Regions from separate parts of the Actinomadura sp. NPDC023710 genome, predicted to be linked through region 3. Evidence: riboswitches for the same ligand, from Rfam matches in the RefSeq annotation. Region 3 holds a riboswitch; each other region holds the start of a gene.
The links. A riboswitch is a leader RNA that binds a small molecule or an ion and turns the genes downstream of it on or off. The one in region 3 is predicted to bind cobalamin.
Positions count from the first base shown of each region.

Region 1: another riboswitch for cobalamin. It lies ahead of metE (5-methyltetrahydropteroyltriglutamate--homocysteine S-methyltransferase); the one in region 3 lies ahead of cobN (cobaltochelatase subunit CobN).
Region 2: another riboswitch for cobalamin. It lies ahead of AB0H37_RS20655 (ribonucleoside-diphosphate reductase subunit alpha); the one in region 3 lies ahead of cobN (cobaltochelatase subunit CobN).

Region 1 covers NZ_JBFAGB010000006.1:11,405-14,740, reverse strand. The annotation lists gene AB0H37_RS08745 (CoA ester lyase) at 1-206, shown strand, start outside; gene AB0H37_RS08740 (hypothetical protein) at 698-892, shown strand; gene AB0H37_RS08735 (DUF4873 domain-containing protein) at 1,023-1,274, opposite strand; cobalamin riboswitch at 1,418-1,640, shown strand; gene metE (5-methyltetrahydropteroyltriglutamate--homocysteine S-methyltransferase) at 1,760-3,336, shown strand, end outside.
Region 2 covers NZ_JBFAGB010000016.1:187,513-190,848, reverse strand. The annotation lists gene AB0H37_RS20665 (YcnI family protein) at 1-610, opposite strand, end outside; gene AB0H37_RS20660 (MFS transporter) at 687-1,316, opposite strand; cobalamin riboswitch at 1,476-1,619, shown strand; gene AB0H37_RS20655 (ribonucleoside-diphosphate reductase subunit alpha) at 1,777-3,336, shown strand, end outside.
Region 3 covers NZ_JBFAGB010000042.1:57,732-61,067, reverse strand. The annotation lists gene AB0H37_RS36205 (precorrin-8X methylmutase) at 1-528, opposite strand, end outside; gene AB0H37_RS36200 (precorrin-3B synthase) at 525-1,619, opposite strand; cobalamin riboswitch at 1,691-1,814, shown strand; gene cobN (cobaltochelatase subunit CobN) at 1,868-3,336, shown strand, end outside.

The DNA.
Region 1 (3,336 bases), on a different contig from region 3:
TCCGCGGCCGCGCCTGCGTCCACCCGGCACAGCTCCCGGTCGTCACGGAGGTCTTCACCCCGACACCGGCCGAGCTGGACCGGGCCCGCTCTCTGCTGGCCCGCTACGAAGCGGCTCTGGCCTCGGGCTCCGCCGTCTTCGTCGGCGACGACGGCCGCCTCGTCGACCAGGCCGTCATCCGCGCCGCCCGCGCCCTGCTCGCCTGACCACCGAGCACTTCTCGGGCGCGCGGGTTGACGCCCTCGCCGCCATGCGTTCCTGTTCGGTCGACGCCTCCGCTGGACGAAGGCGGTGCTTATCTCGACCAATGTGATGCAGTCTGTGTCCCGGCCGTGAGTTCGTAGGCATTGGCCGCCACGGACTGCCGAGATGTCCTCAGTAGTCCAAGAAAAATTTGGAACGATCCTGAGCGCTCTGACCCGGGTAAACATTGTCGAGACGCCGGGATCTGCACCCACGATCCCATGTCTCCCGGATCGGCAGGGCGGAGGTCTCCGCAGCTCAGCCCCGTGATTCGGACTCGGATGCCGACGGCTGTGCGCCCGAGATCGTTTCGGCCATCAATGGTCGTGGCCGCCTTGCCTTCTCTGATCCTCCGTGGACGGTCAGGAGGTAGGGGCGTCTCACTATGAGCGTTCTGCGGGGTGCCTCATCAGAGCCACACCTCGACAAAAACCAGATGAAAGGAGTCGGGCTTTTGCGCGGCTACCTGAACACCTTCCTCCAGTTCACCGCCGCCGCTCTCGTCGTGCTCGTGCTGGGCAAGATCGGGTTCGGTGAGGTCTGGGAGGCTGCCATGGGCATCTTCCCGTCCTGGGGGAGTTTCTTCGCCTTCGCTCTGGTCATGGCGGGCCTCTCCGGCCTCCTCTTTGCCTGGTCGAAGAACAGCTGATCGCACCGCAGGAGTGACTCCTGCATGCGCAGCAACACGGAATGGGGTCCGCGCACTGAGGTGCGCGGGCCCCGTTCTCTTGTCCCAAGCAGCTCACAAGCGAGCCCCGCCGGTCGATGGGACGCCTGTGTCAGGCGAAGGGCGGCGGACCACTTCCGACCAGCGTGATGACGTCGGACCAGACTGCCGAGCCGCCGAGCGTGACCTGTGCTTCGCGGCCGTCTGGAAGTCTCAGCGTCTGGTCGTGAGCGCCGCTGGCGTCGAAGTCGCCGATGGTCGCGGTTCCGGACCACTCCCGCTGCTTGGCGCGCAGATCGACGTAGACCTCGATCTCGGCTCCGTTGCTGCCGATCAGGGTGGCGGGCCCCCGGTAGCGGCTCACGCGTGGATCTTCTCGTCAAGGCCGACGTGGTTCGTCTTCATGAAGACGCACCATAGCGTTCAGGTGGGACGTTCCCGCCCGCACTGCTTCTCAGGGCTCAACGTGGTCCGAGCGGGTTTGTGTATGCCGTCATCCCGGCCGTTAGACTTCAACGTGCGGAAGGTTCGCCCGTGCCTGCGTGGTAGGGGCGTCGTAAGAGGGAACCCGGTGGGAATCCGGGACTGCCCCGCAGCGGTGAGCGGGAACGACCGCCGTCATCGAGCACTGGGCCGCCGGGCCTGGGAAGCGACGGCCAGTAGGACGCACCTACTCAGGTAGGAGCGGTGCCCGCGAGTCCGAAGACCTGCCTTCGCCCGTGCGCCGTCTGGCGTGCGGTGGTCTGCGGCCTCGCGGGAGGGCCGGCGGGCGGCACAGGCGGTTTTCGGCGCCGTGCCGTGCACGTCCCTCCCCGGCTGGCCGCCTTTGGCTCAGCGAGGGAAGCTGCCATGAAAACCACGATCCTCGGTTACCCCCGGATCGGGACGCGCCGCGAGCTCAAGTTCGCCACCGAAGACTTCTGGGCGGGACGCATCGACGCGGCCGCGCTGGAGAAGGCCGGCGCGGACCTGCGCGGCGCCGTCTGGACAGGGCTGCGCGACGCCGGTCTGGACGCAATGCCGTCGAACACCTTCTCCTTCTACGACCAGGTGCTGGACACCAGCGTCCTGGTGGACGCCGTGCCCGAGCGCTATCGGGGCCTGGACGGGCTCGACCGGTACTTCGCCATGGCGCGCGGTGTCCAAGACATCCCGGCGATGGAGATGACCAAGTGGTTCGATACCAACTACCACTACATCGTGCCGGAGCTGGGGCCGGACATGCGGTTCCGACTGCCCGGAGGGGTCACGTCGAAGCCGGTCGCGGAGTACCTGGAGGCCAGAGCCCTCGGTATCGAGACGCGGCCCGTGCTCGTCGGACCGCTGACCTACCTGCTGCTGGCCAAACCCGCGGCGGACGCCCCCGCCGGCTTCCGCCCGCTGGACCTGCTCGACGGGCTGGTGGAGGTGTACGCCGAGTTGCTGGAGCGGCTGGCGGGGGCGGGCACCGAATGGGTGCAGCTGGACGAGCCCGCCCTGGTGGCCGATCGGACCGACGGGGAGGTGGCCGCACTGGCCCGCGCGTACGCGCGCCTCGGTGAGCTCTCCAGCCGGCCGCGCCTGCTGGTGGCGACCTACTTCGGCACGATCGGAGCCGAAGCGCTGCGCGCCCTTGCGTCCTCCCGTGTGGAGGCCGTCGGGCTGGACTTCGTCGCCGGTCCCGGCAATCTGGACGTGCTCGCTTCCGTGGGCGGGCTGCTGCGCAAGACCGTCGTGGCGGGCGTGGTCGACGGCCGCAACATCTGGCGCGCTGACCGGCAGCGGGCCGAGGCCGCCTGCGCCACGCTGCTCGGTCTGGCCGACCAGGTGGTCGTGAGCACCTCCTGCTCACTGCTGCATGTCCCGATCGACCTGGACGCCGAGGACGCGCTCGATCCGGCGGTGCGGGGGCGGTTGGCGTTCGCCCGGCAGAAGGTCGGCGAGGTCGTCGCGCTCGGCGAGGCGCTGGGCGAGGACGCGGCCGGTCCCGCCGCGCAGGTTCCGGCGTCCACCGCCGGGATCGACCACGAGGTCCGGGCTCGCCTGGACACGCTCGGCGGTTCCTCCCGCGGGGACCGCGAAACCCGGTTCGCCGCGCAGCGCGCCTCGCTCGGGCTGCCCGACCTTGCCACCACCACGATCGGCTCCTTCCCCCAGACTCCGGAGGTGCGCAGGGTCCGCGCGGACCGCCGGGCCGGACGCATCTCCGAGGACGACTACAGCCAGGCGATGCAGCAGGAGATCGCCCGCGTCGTCGCGCTGCAAGAGGAACTCGGTCTGGACGTGCTCGTGCACGGCGAGCCCGAACGCAACGACATGGTCCAGTACTTCGCCGAGCAGCTGGACGGCTACGCCGCCACCGAGCACGGATGGGTGCAGTCCTACGGGTCCAGGTACGTGCGGCCGCCGATCCTGCACAGCGACGTCGCTCGTCCCCGTCCGATGAC
Region 2 (3,336 bases), on a different contig from region 3:
CGTCAGGCGACGCGGACGACGTCGCGGCGGCGGGCTTCACCTGCGCGGTCATGCCGGTCGTCGCCGTCGAGCCCTGGGGGAGGAGCTTCAGCACCGGCGAGGGGTGCTCCGGCTCGTCGGCCCCTTCGGCCGGGGGCTCCTCCCACTTGACGACCTCGCCGCCGGAGTACGTCTGGTCGGCCGTGAACACGAGCTGGTCGGTGTCGGTGGGCAGCGGCCCCATCGAGACGTCGAACTCCTCGAACCGGCCCGGCTCGATCTTGCCGCCGCTCCAGGTGATCTTCGTGACGGCCTCGGTCAGCTCGCCGCCCTCGGTCTTCACCGGCTTCGGCAGCCTCGACTTGTCCACCTTCACCGTCCAGCCGGGCAGCGGCCGGACCGACACCGACGACAGCGGGTGGTCGGTCGGCAGGTTCACCACGAGCTTGGTGGTGGAGGCGTCGTCGCGCTCGTTCGGCACGCGGAACGAGACCTTGGAGTACGAGCCCTGCTCGGCGGTCCTGGGGTTGACCGTGACGTGCGCGGACGCCGCCGCGGCCAGGCCGATCACGGACAGGGAGGCGAGGGACGCGACGGCGCCGGCGCGCCGGGCATGCGGAAGGAAGCGCATTGCGGAACTCCGTTCGAGACGTACGGGAATGGCCGGGCGCCGAGAACCGGCGTCCGGTGACGTACGGCGCTCCGGCTCAGGAGTGAGCGAGCGCCCTCGAACGCCGCGGCGGACCCCGCCGGACGACCTGGTGCCGCAGGGCGCGTCCGGTGGCCGTGACGGCGGCCGCCGCGGGCACCGTCCGGAGGGGGCGGGCCGGAGGCTCGGCCGGTTCCACGGCGAGCAGGGCCAGTAGCAGCCGGATCGGACGGTCCGCGAGGGCGGCGATCCGCCGGGCGAGCGACCACGCGGCCCGCTCGCCGCGCCGCAGCCACCACGCGGCCACCAGCGCGGCCGTGCAGTGCGCGAGCGTCATCACCAGGCCGTTGCCGCCGTGGGCGGCGGGGACCGCGACGGGTTCCACGGCGCCCGTCATGGCGGCGTGCGCCTCGGGCGCGTGGTGGGACGCGGCCGCCGCGGTGAACAGCGTGTGCAGGGCGAACTGCCCGCCGAGGAGCCCGCCCAGGATCGTCGCGAGCGAGCGCTCATGGCCCGCCAGCATCAGCGTCACGCCGAGGACGGCGCCGAAGCCCGTGAGCGCCGCCCAGGCCGGCACCGCCGCGCCGCCCGCCAGGACGTGCCCGAGGGTCGCCAGCGTCGCGCACACGGTGGCGAACACCACCGCGCGGGCGGGCCGGAACAGCGGCTGCGGCGCATGGGGGCTCATGACGGCCCCCATCGTCCCATCCGCGGCGCGCTCTGCCCAGCCGCCCCCGAACATCCGCCGACACGCCCAACATCTTGGGGTTGTGCGTTGATCGTCGACTAGATGTAGGGTTCAGTCCCGTGCTGGTCCGCCCCCGCCGCTCGCGGCGGGGGCGGCGTGAGAGGGAACCCGGTGGGAATCCGGGACTGCCCCGCAGCGGTGAGCGGGAACGACCGCCGTCATCGAGCACTGGGCCCGGCGGCCCGGGAAGCGACGGCCAGTAGGACGCCTCGGGAGAGGCGGTGCCCGCGAGTCCGAAGACCTGCCCGCACGCGAGACCGGGAGACCGGCCTCATCGGGGTTCCGGGTCCGTCCCGGATCGACACGTCCAGGCCTCGCGGGTGGGCCGGGGACGGAGCGCGGCCGACCGCCGCGCGCCGTTCGCATGCCTCCGCGAGGCGGCATGCGAGGGGAGATGCACGTGACACAGGTTCTGGCCGCGCCGCCGGCGGAGATCGCCATCGAGGTCGAGGCGGCCTGCGAGGGGGTACCGGGCGCCGAGGCCGGACGGGTGCTGGCCGCGGTCCGGTCCGCGGACGGGCTGGACGCGACGGCCCTGCGGGACCTCGCGATCGGGGAGGCCGCCGCGCTCATCCCCGCCGATCCCGGGTACTCCAAGGCCGCGGCGCGGCTGCTCGGCGGCCGGATCCGGGACGAGGCCGCGGCCGCCGGCGTCCGGACGTTCGCCGGGTCCGTCGCCGCCGCGCACCGGGAGGGCCTCCTGGCGGACGACCTGGCCGCCTTCGTCGCCGCCAACGCGGTGGCCCTCGACGCGCTCATCGACGACGGGGCCGACGACCGCTTCGAGTACTTCGGGCTCCGGACGGTCTACGACCGGTACCTGCTCAGGCATCCGCGGTCGCGGCTCGTCCTGGAACGGCCGCAGCACTTCTTCCTCCGGGTGGCCTGCGGCCTCGTCTTCCCCGGCGAATTCCCCGACGATGTCGGGCCGGAAGGTGCGGAGGGCCGACCCCCCACGGGCGACACCGCGACCGTGGACGAGGCCGCCGAGCTGTACGCGCTGCTCAGCACCCTGTCGTACCTGCCCAGCTCGCCCACGCTCTTCAACTCCGGGGCCCGCCGCCCGCAGCTCTCGTCGTGCTTCCTGCTCGACTCGCCGCGCGACGAGCTGGAGTCCATCTACGACCGGTACGGCCAGGTCGCGCGGCTCAGCAAGTACGCGGGCGGCATCGGCATCTCCTGGTCGCGGGTGCGGTCGCGGGGCTCGCTGATCCGGGGCACGAACGGGCACTCCAACGGGATCGTCCCGTGGCTGCGCACGCTCGACTCGTCCGTCGCCGCCGTCAACCAGGGCGGCCGCCGCAAGGGCGCGGCGTGCGTGTACCTGGAGCCGTGGCACGCCGACGTCGAGGAGTTCCTGGAGCTGCGCGACAACACCGGCGAGGACGCGCGCCGCGCCCACAACCTCAACCTGGCCAACTGGATCCCGGACGAGTTCATGCGCCGCGTCGAGGCCGACGCGGCGTGGTCGCTGTTCGACCCCAAGGAGGTCCCCGAGCTGGTCGACCTGTGGGGCGACGAGTTCGACGCGGCCTACCGGGCGGCGGAGCGGGAGGGACGGTTCGTCCGCCAGGTCCCGGCCCGCAAGCTGTACGGACGCATGATGCGGACGCTCGCCGAGACGGGCAACGGCTGGATGACGTTCAAGGACGCCGCCAACCGCGCCTGCAACCAGACCGCCGAGCCGGGCAAGGTCGTCCACCTGTCCAACCTCTGCACGGAGATCCTGGAGGTGACGGGCGACGGCGAGGCGGCCGTCTGCAATCTCGGATCGGTGAACCTGGCCGCGCACGTGGGGCCGTCCGGCGTCGACTGGGAGCGGCTCCGGTCGACGGTCCGCACCGCGGTCCGGTTCCTGGACCGCACCATCGACCGGGGCTTCTACCCCACGCCCGAGGCGGAGACGGCCAACCGCAAGTGGCGCCCGGTCGGGCTGGGCGTGATGGGCCTCGCGGACGTG
Region 3 (3,336 bases):
CGCGGCGAGCGCCTCCTTGGACTCGGCCGCCCCGATGAACCCGACCGGGATCCCGAGGACCGCCGCCGGGCGCGGCGCGCCCTCCTCCACCAGTTCCATCAGCCGGAACAGCGCGGTCGGCGCGTTCCCGATCGCGACGACCGCGCCGCCGAGCCGGTCGCGCCACAGCTCCAGCGCCGCCGCGCTGCGCGTGGTGCCGAGCCGCTCGGCCAGCTCGGGCACGCCCGGGTCGCCCAGGGCGCACACGACCTCGTTGCCGGCGGGCAGCCGCGCGCGGGTCACGCCGGACGCGACCATCCGCGCGTCGCACAGCACCGGCGCGCCGGCCAGCAGCGCCGCCCGCGCCCGCGCCACCACCCCCGGCGACCAGGCGAGATCCTCGACGAGGTCGGTCATGCCGCAGGCATGGATCATGCGGACCGCGACCCGCGCCACGTCGTCCGGCAGTCCCGACAGGTCGGCCTCCGCGCGGATCGTCGCGAACGACCGCCGGTAGATCTCGGCGCCGTCCCGGACGTAATCGGTCACTGCCGTCCCTCCGCCGTCCTCAGCACGACCGGGCCGCGGGGCATCCCGCAGCGCCGCTCGCATCCCGTCCAGTGGACGGGGGTCTCCGGCGCGCGGGCCAGGCCGTCCACGAAGCGCCGCGCCTCGTCCTGCACGTCGCCGCGCGACTTGGCGCACCCGGGGCTGCCGGTGCAGGCCGTCACGCCCACCCACGGCGACGCGGGATCGGTCGCGAAGCCCGCCGCCGCAAGCGCCGCGGCCGCACGGCGCGCCCCGTCCCGGTCCAGGTCCACCAGCACCACGCTGCGCCACGGCGTCACCCGCACCCCGCGCGCGACTCCGGCGAGCGCCTCGGCCTGCGCGCCGGACAGCCGGCCGAGCGGGGGCACGACCTCCAGCGCGGCGAGCCCGTCCCGCTGCGCGACGATCCCGGCGTGCGGCGGAGCGGGGTCGGGGCGCGGCGGCGTCTCCCGCACGGCCGCGCCCAGCCGCTCCGCGACGAGCCGCGCGCCGTCCGGCACCTCCGCGAGCCTCCAGGCGTCGCCCCGGATCTCCAGGAACGCCTCCGCCGCCGCGAGCAGCGCCGCGACGGGATCGCCCGGGACGGGTCCGAGGGACGTCCCGGCCAGCCGCAGGCCGCGGGCGGTGTGGGCCGCGTCGGCGTCCAGCGCGGCCATGTCGCCGGTGCCGTCGTCGAGCGCGAACAGGAACCGCCCCGGCAGCCGGGCCAGACCCGGACGCGCGCAGAGCCCCTCGTCCAGCGCCCTGACCAGCGGATCCGTGGCGATGACGCCGCGCGGACCGCGCCCGCCGAGCGGGGACGCGACGATGTTGCGCACCCGCTCGTGGGTCGCCGACGGCAGCAGCCCGGCGGCCTCCAGCCGGGCCGCGAGGGCCGCGGTGTCGCGGACGCCGCGCACCTGGAGGTTGCCGCGGGACGTGAGTTCGATCACGTCCCGTCCCAGCGTGCGGGCGGCGGCGCCGAGCACCGCGAGCTGCGCGGCGGACACCGCGCCGCCAGGGACGCGGACGCGCGCCAGCGGCCCGTCGGCGGCGTCGTGGGTGCGCAGTGCCCCGGGGCACGCGTCGGCACGGGCTCTGACATTCGGCACGGGGAGGATGTTAACCACAGTTTGCAGGGCGACCGCGCTGCCGTACTCTTCTGCTCAGACGATGGCAATGGGAGGAAGCCGGTGCGAATCCGGCGCGGTCCCGCCACTGTGACCGGGGAGCGAACCCCGCTGTAGGCCACTGTCCGCAGGGACGGGAAGGCCGGGGCGAGCATCGATCCGGGAGCCAGGAGACTCCTGCCGTCGCGACACCCGCGACCGGGGCGAGGACCCCAGGGGGAGGATGCGCCGTGCCCGAGCACAGCCGCACGGTCCTGTTGCTGTCGACGTCCGACACCGACCTGCTGAGCGCCCGCGCTTCCGGCGCCGCCTACCGGCTCGGCAACCCGGCGCGGCTCACCGCCGCCGACCTGCCCGAGCTGACCGAGGGCGCCGACCTCGTCGTGGTGCGGCTGCTCGGCGGGCGGCGCGCCTGGGAGGACGGTCTCGACGCGCTGCTCGCGGGCCCCCGGCCGGTCGTCGTCCTCGGCGGCGAGCAGGCCCCCGACGCCGAGCTGATGGAGCTGTCCACGGTCAGCGGCGGGGTGTGCGCCGAGGCGCACGCCTACCTCGCGCACGGCGGACCCGCCAACCTCGCCGAGCTGCACGCGTTCCTGTCCGACACCGTGCTGCTGACCGGGCGCGGCTTCGCGCCGCCGGCCCCGACGCCGACCTGGGGACGGCTCGACCGGGCCGCCCGCGACGGCGACGGGCCCGTGGTCGGCGTGCTCTACTACCGCGCCCACCACGTGGCGGGCAACACCGCGTTCGTCGAGGCGCTCTGCGCGGCCGTGGAGGACGCGGGCGGGCGCGCCATGCCGGTGTTCTGCTCGTCGCTGCGCACCGCCGAGCCCGAGCTGCTGGACACCCTGCGCCAGGCGGACGCGCTGGTGGTGACCGTGCTCGCGGCGGGCGGGTCACGGCCCGCGACGGCCGGGGCGGGCGGCGACGACGAGGCGTGGGACGTGGGCGCCCTCGCCGCGCTGGATGTCCCGATCCTGCAGGGCCTCTGCCTCACCACGAGCCGGTCCGACTGGGAGGGCGGCGACGAAGGGCTGTCCCCGCTGGACGCGGCGTCGCAGGTCGCGATCCCCGAGTTCGACGGGCGGATCATCACCGTCCCGTTCTCGTTCAAGGAGGTCGGCCGGGACGGGCTCACCGTCTACGCCGCCGACCCCGAACGGGCCGCGCGGGTCGCCGGGATCGCCGTCCGGCACGGCCGGCTCCGCCACACCCCGGCCGCCGGGCGCCGCCTCGTCGTGATGCTGTCGGCCTACCCGACCAAGCACGCCCGCGTCGGGAACGCCGTCGGCCTCGACACCCCGGCGAGCACCGTCCGGCTGCTGGCCCGGCTCCGGGACGCCGGGTACGACCTGGGGGAGGGCTTTCCCGGCGTCGACGAGCAGGACGGCGACGCCCTCGTCCACGCCCTCATCGCGGCGGGCGGCCAGGACGAGGACTGGCTCACCGAGGAGCAGCTCGCCGGCAACCCCGTCCGTATCTCCGCCGCGTCCTACGAGCGCTGGTACCGAACCCTGCCCGCCGATCTGCGCGAGGGGATGGAGCGGCACTGGGGCCCGCCGCCGGGGGAGTTGTTCGTCCAGGACGGCGACATCGTCCTCGCCGCGCTCCGCGCGGGCAACCTCGTCGTCATGGTGCAGCCGCCGCGCGGCTTCGGGCAGAACCCCATCGCGATCTACCACGACCCCGACCTGCCGCC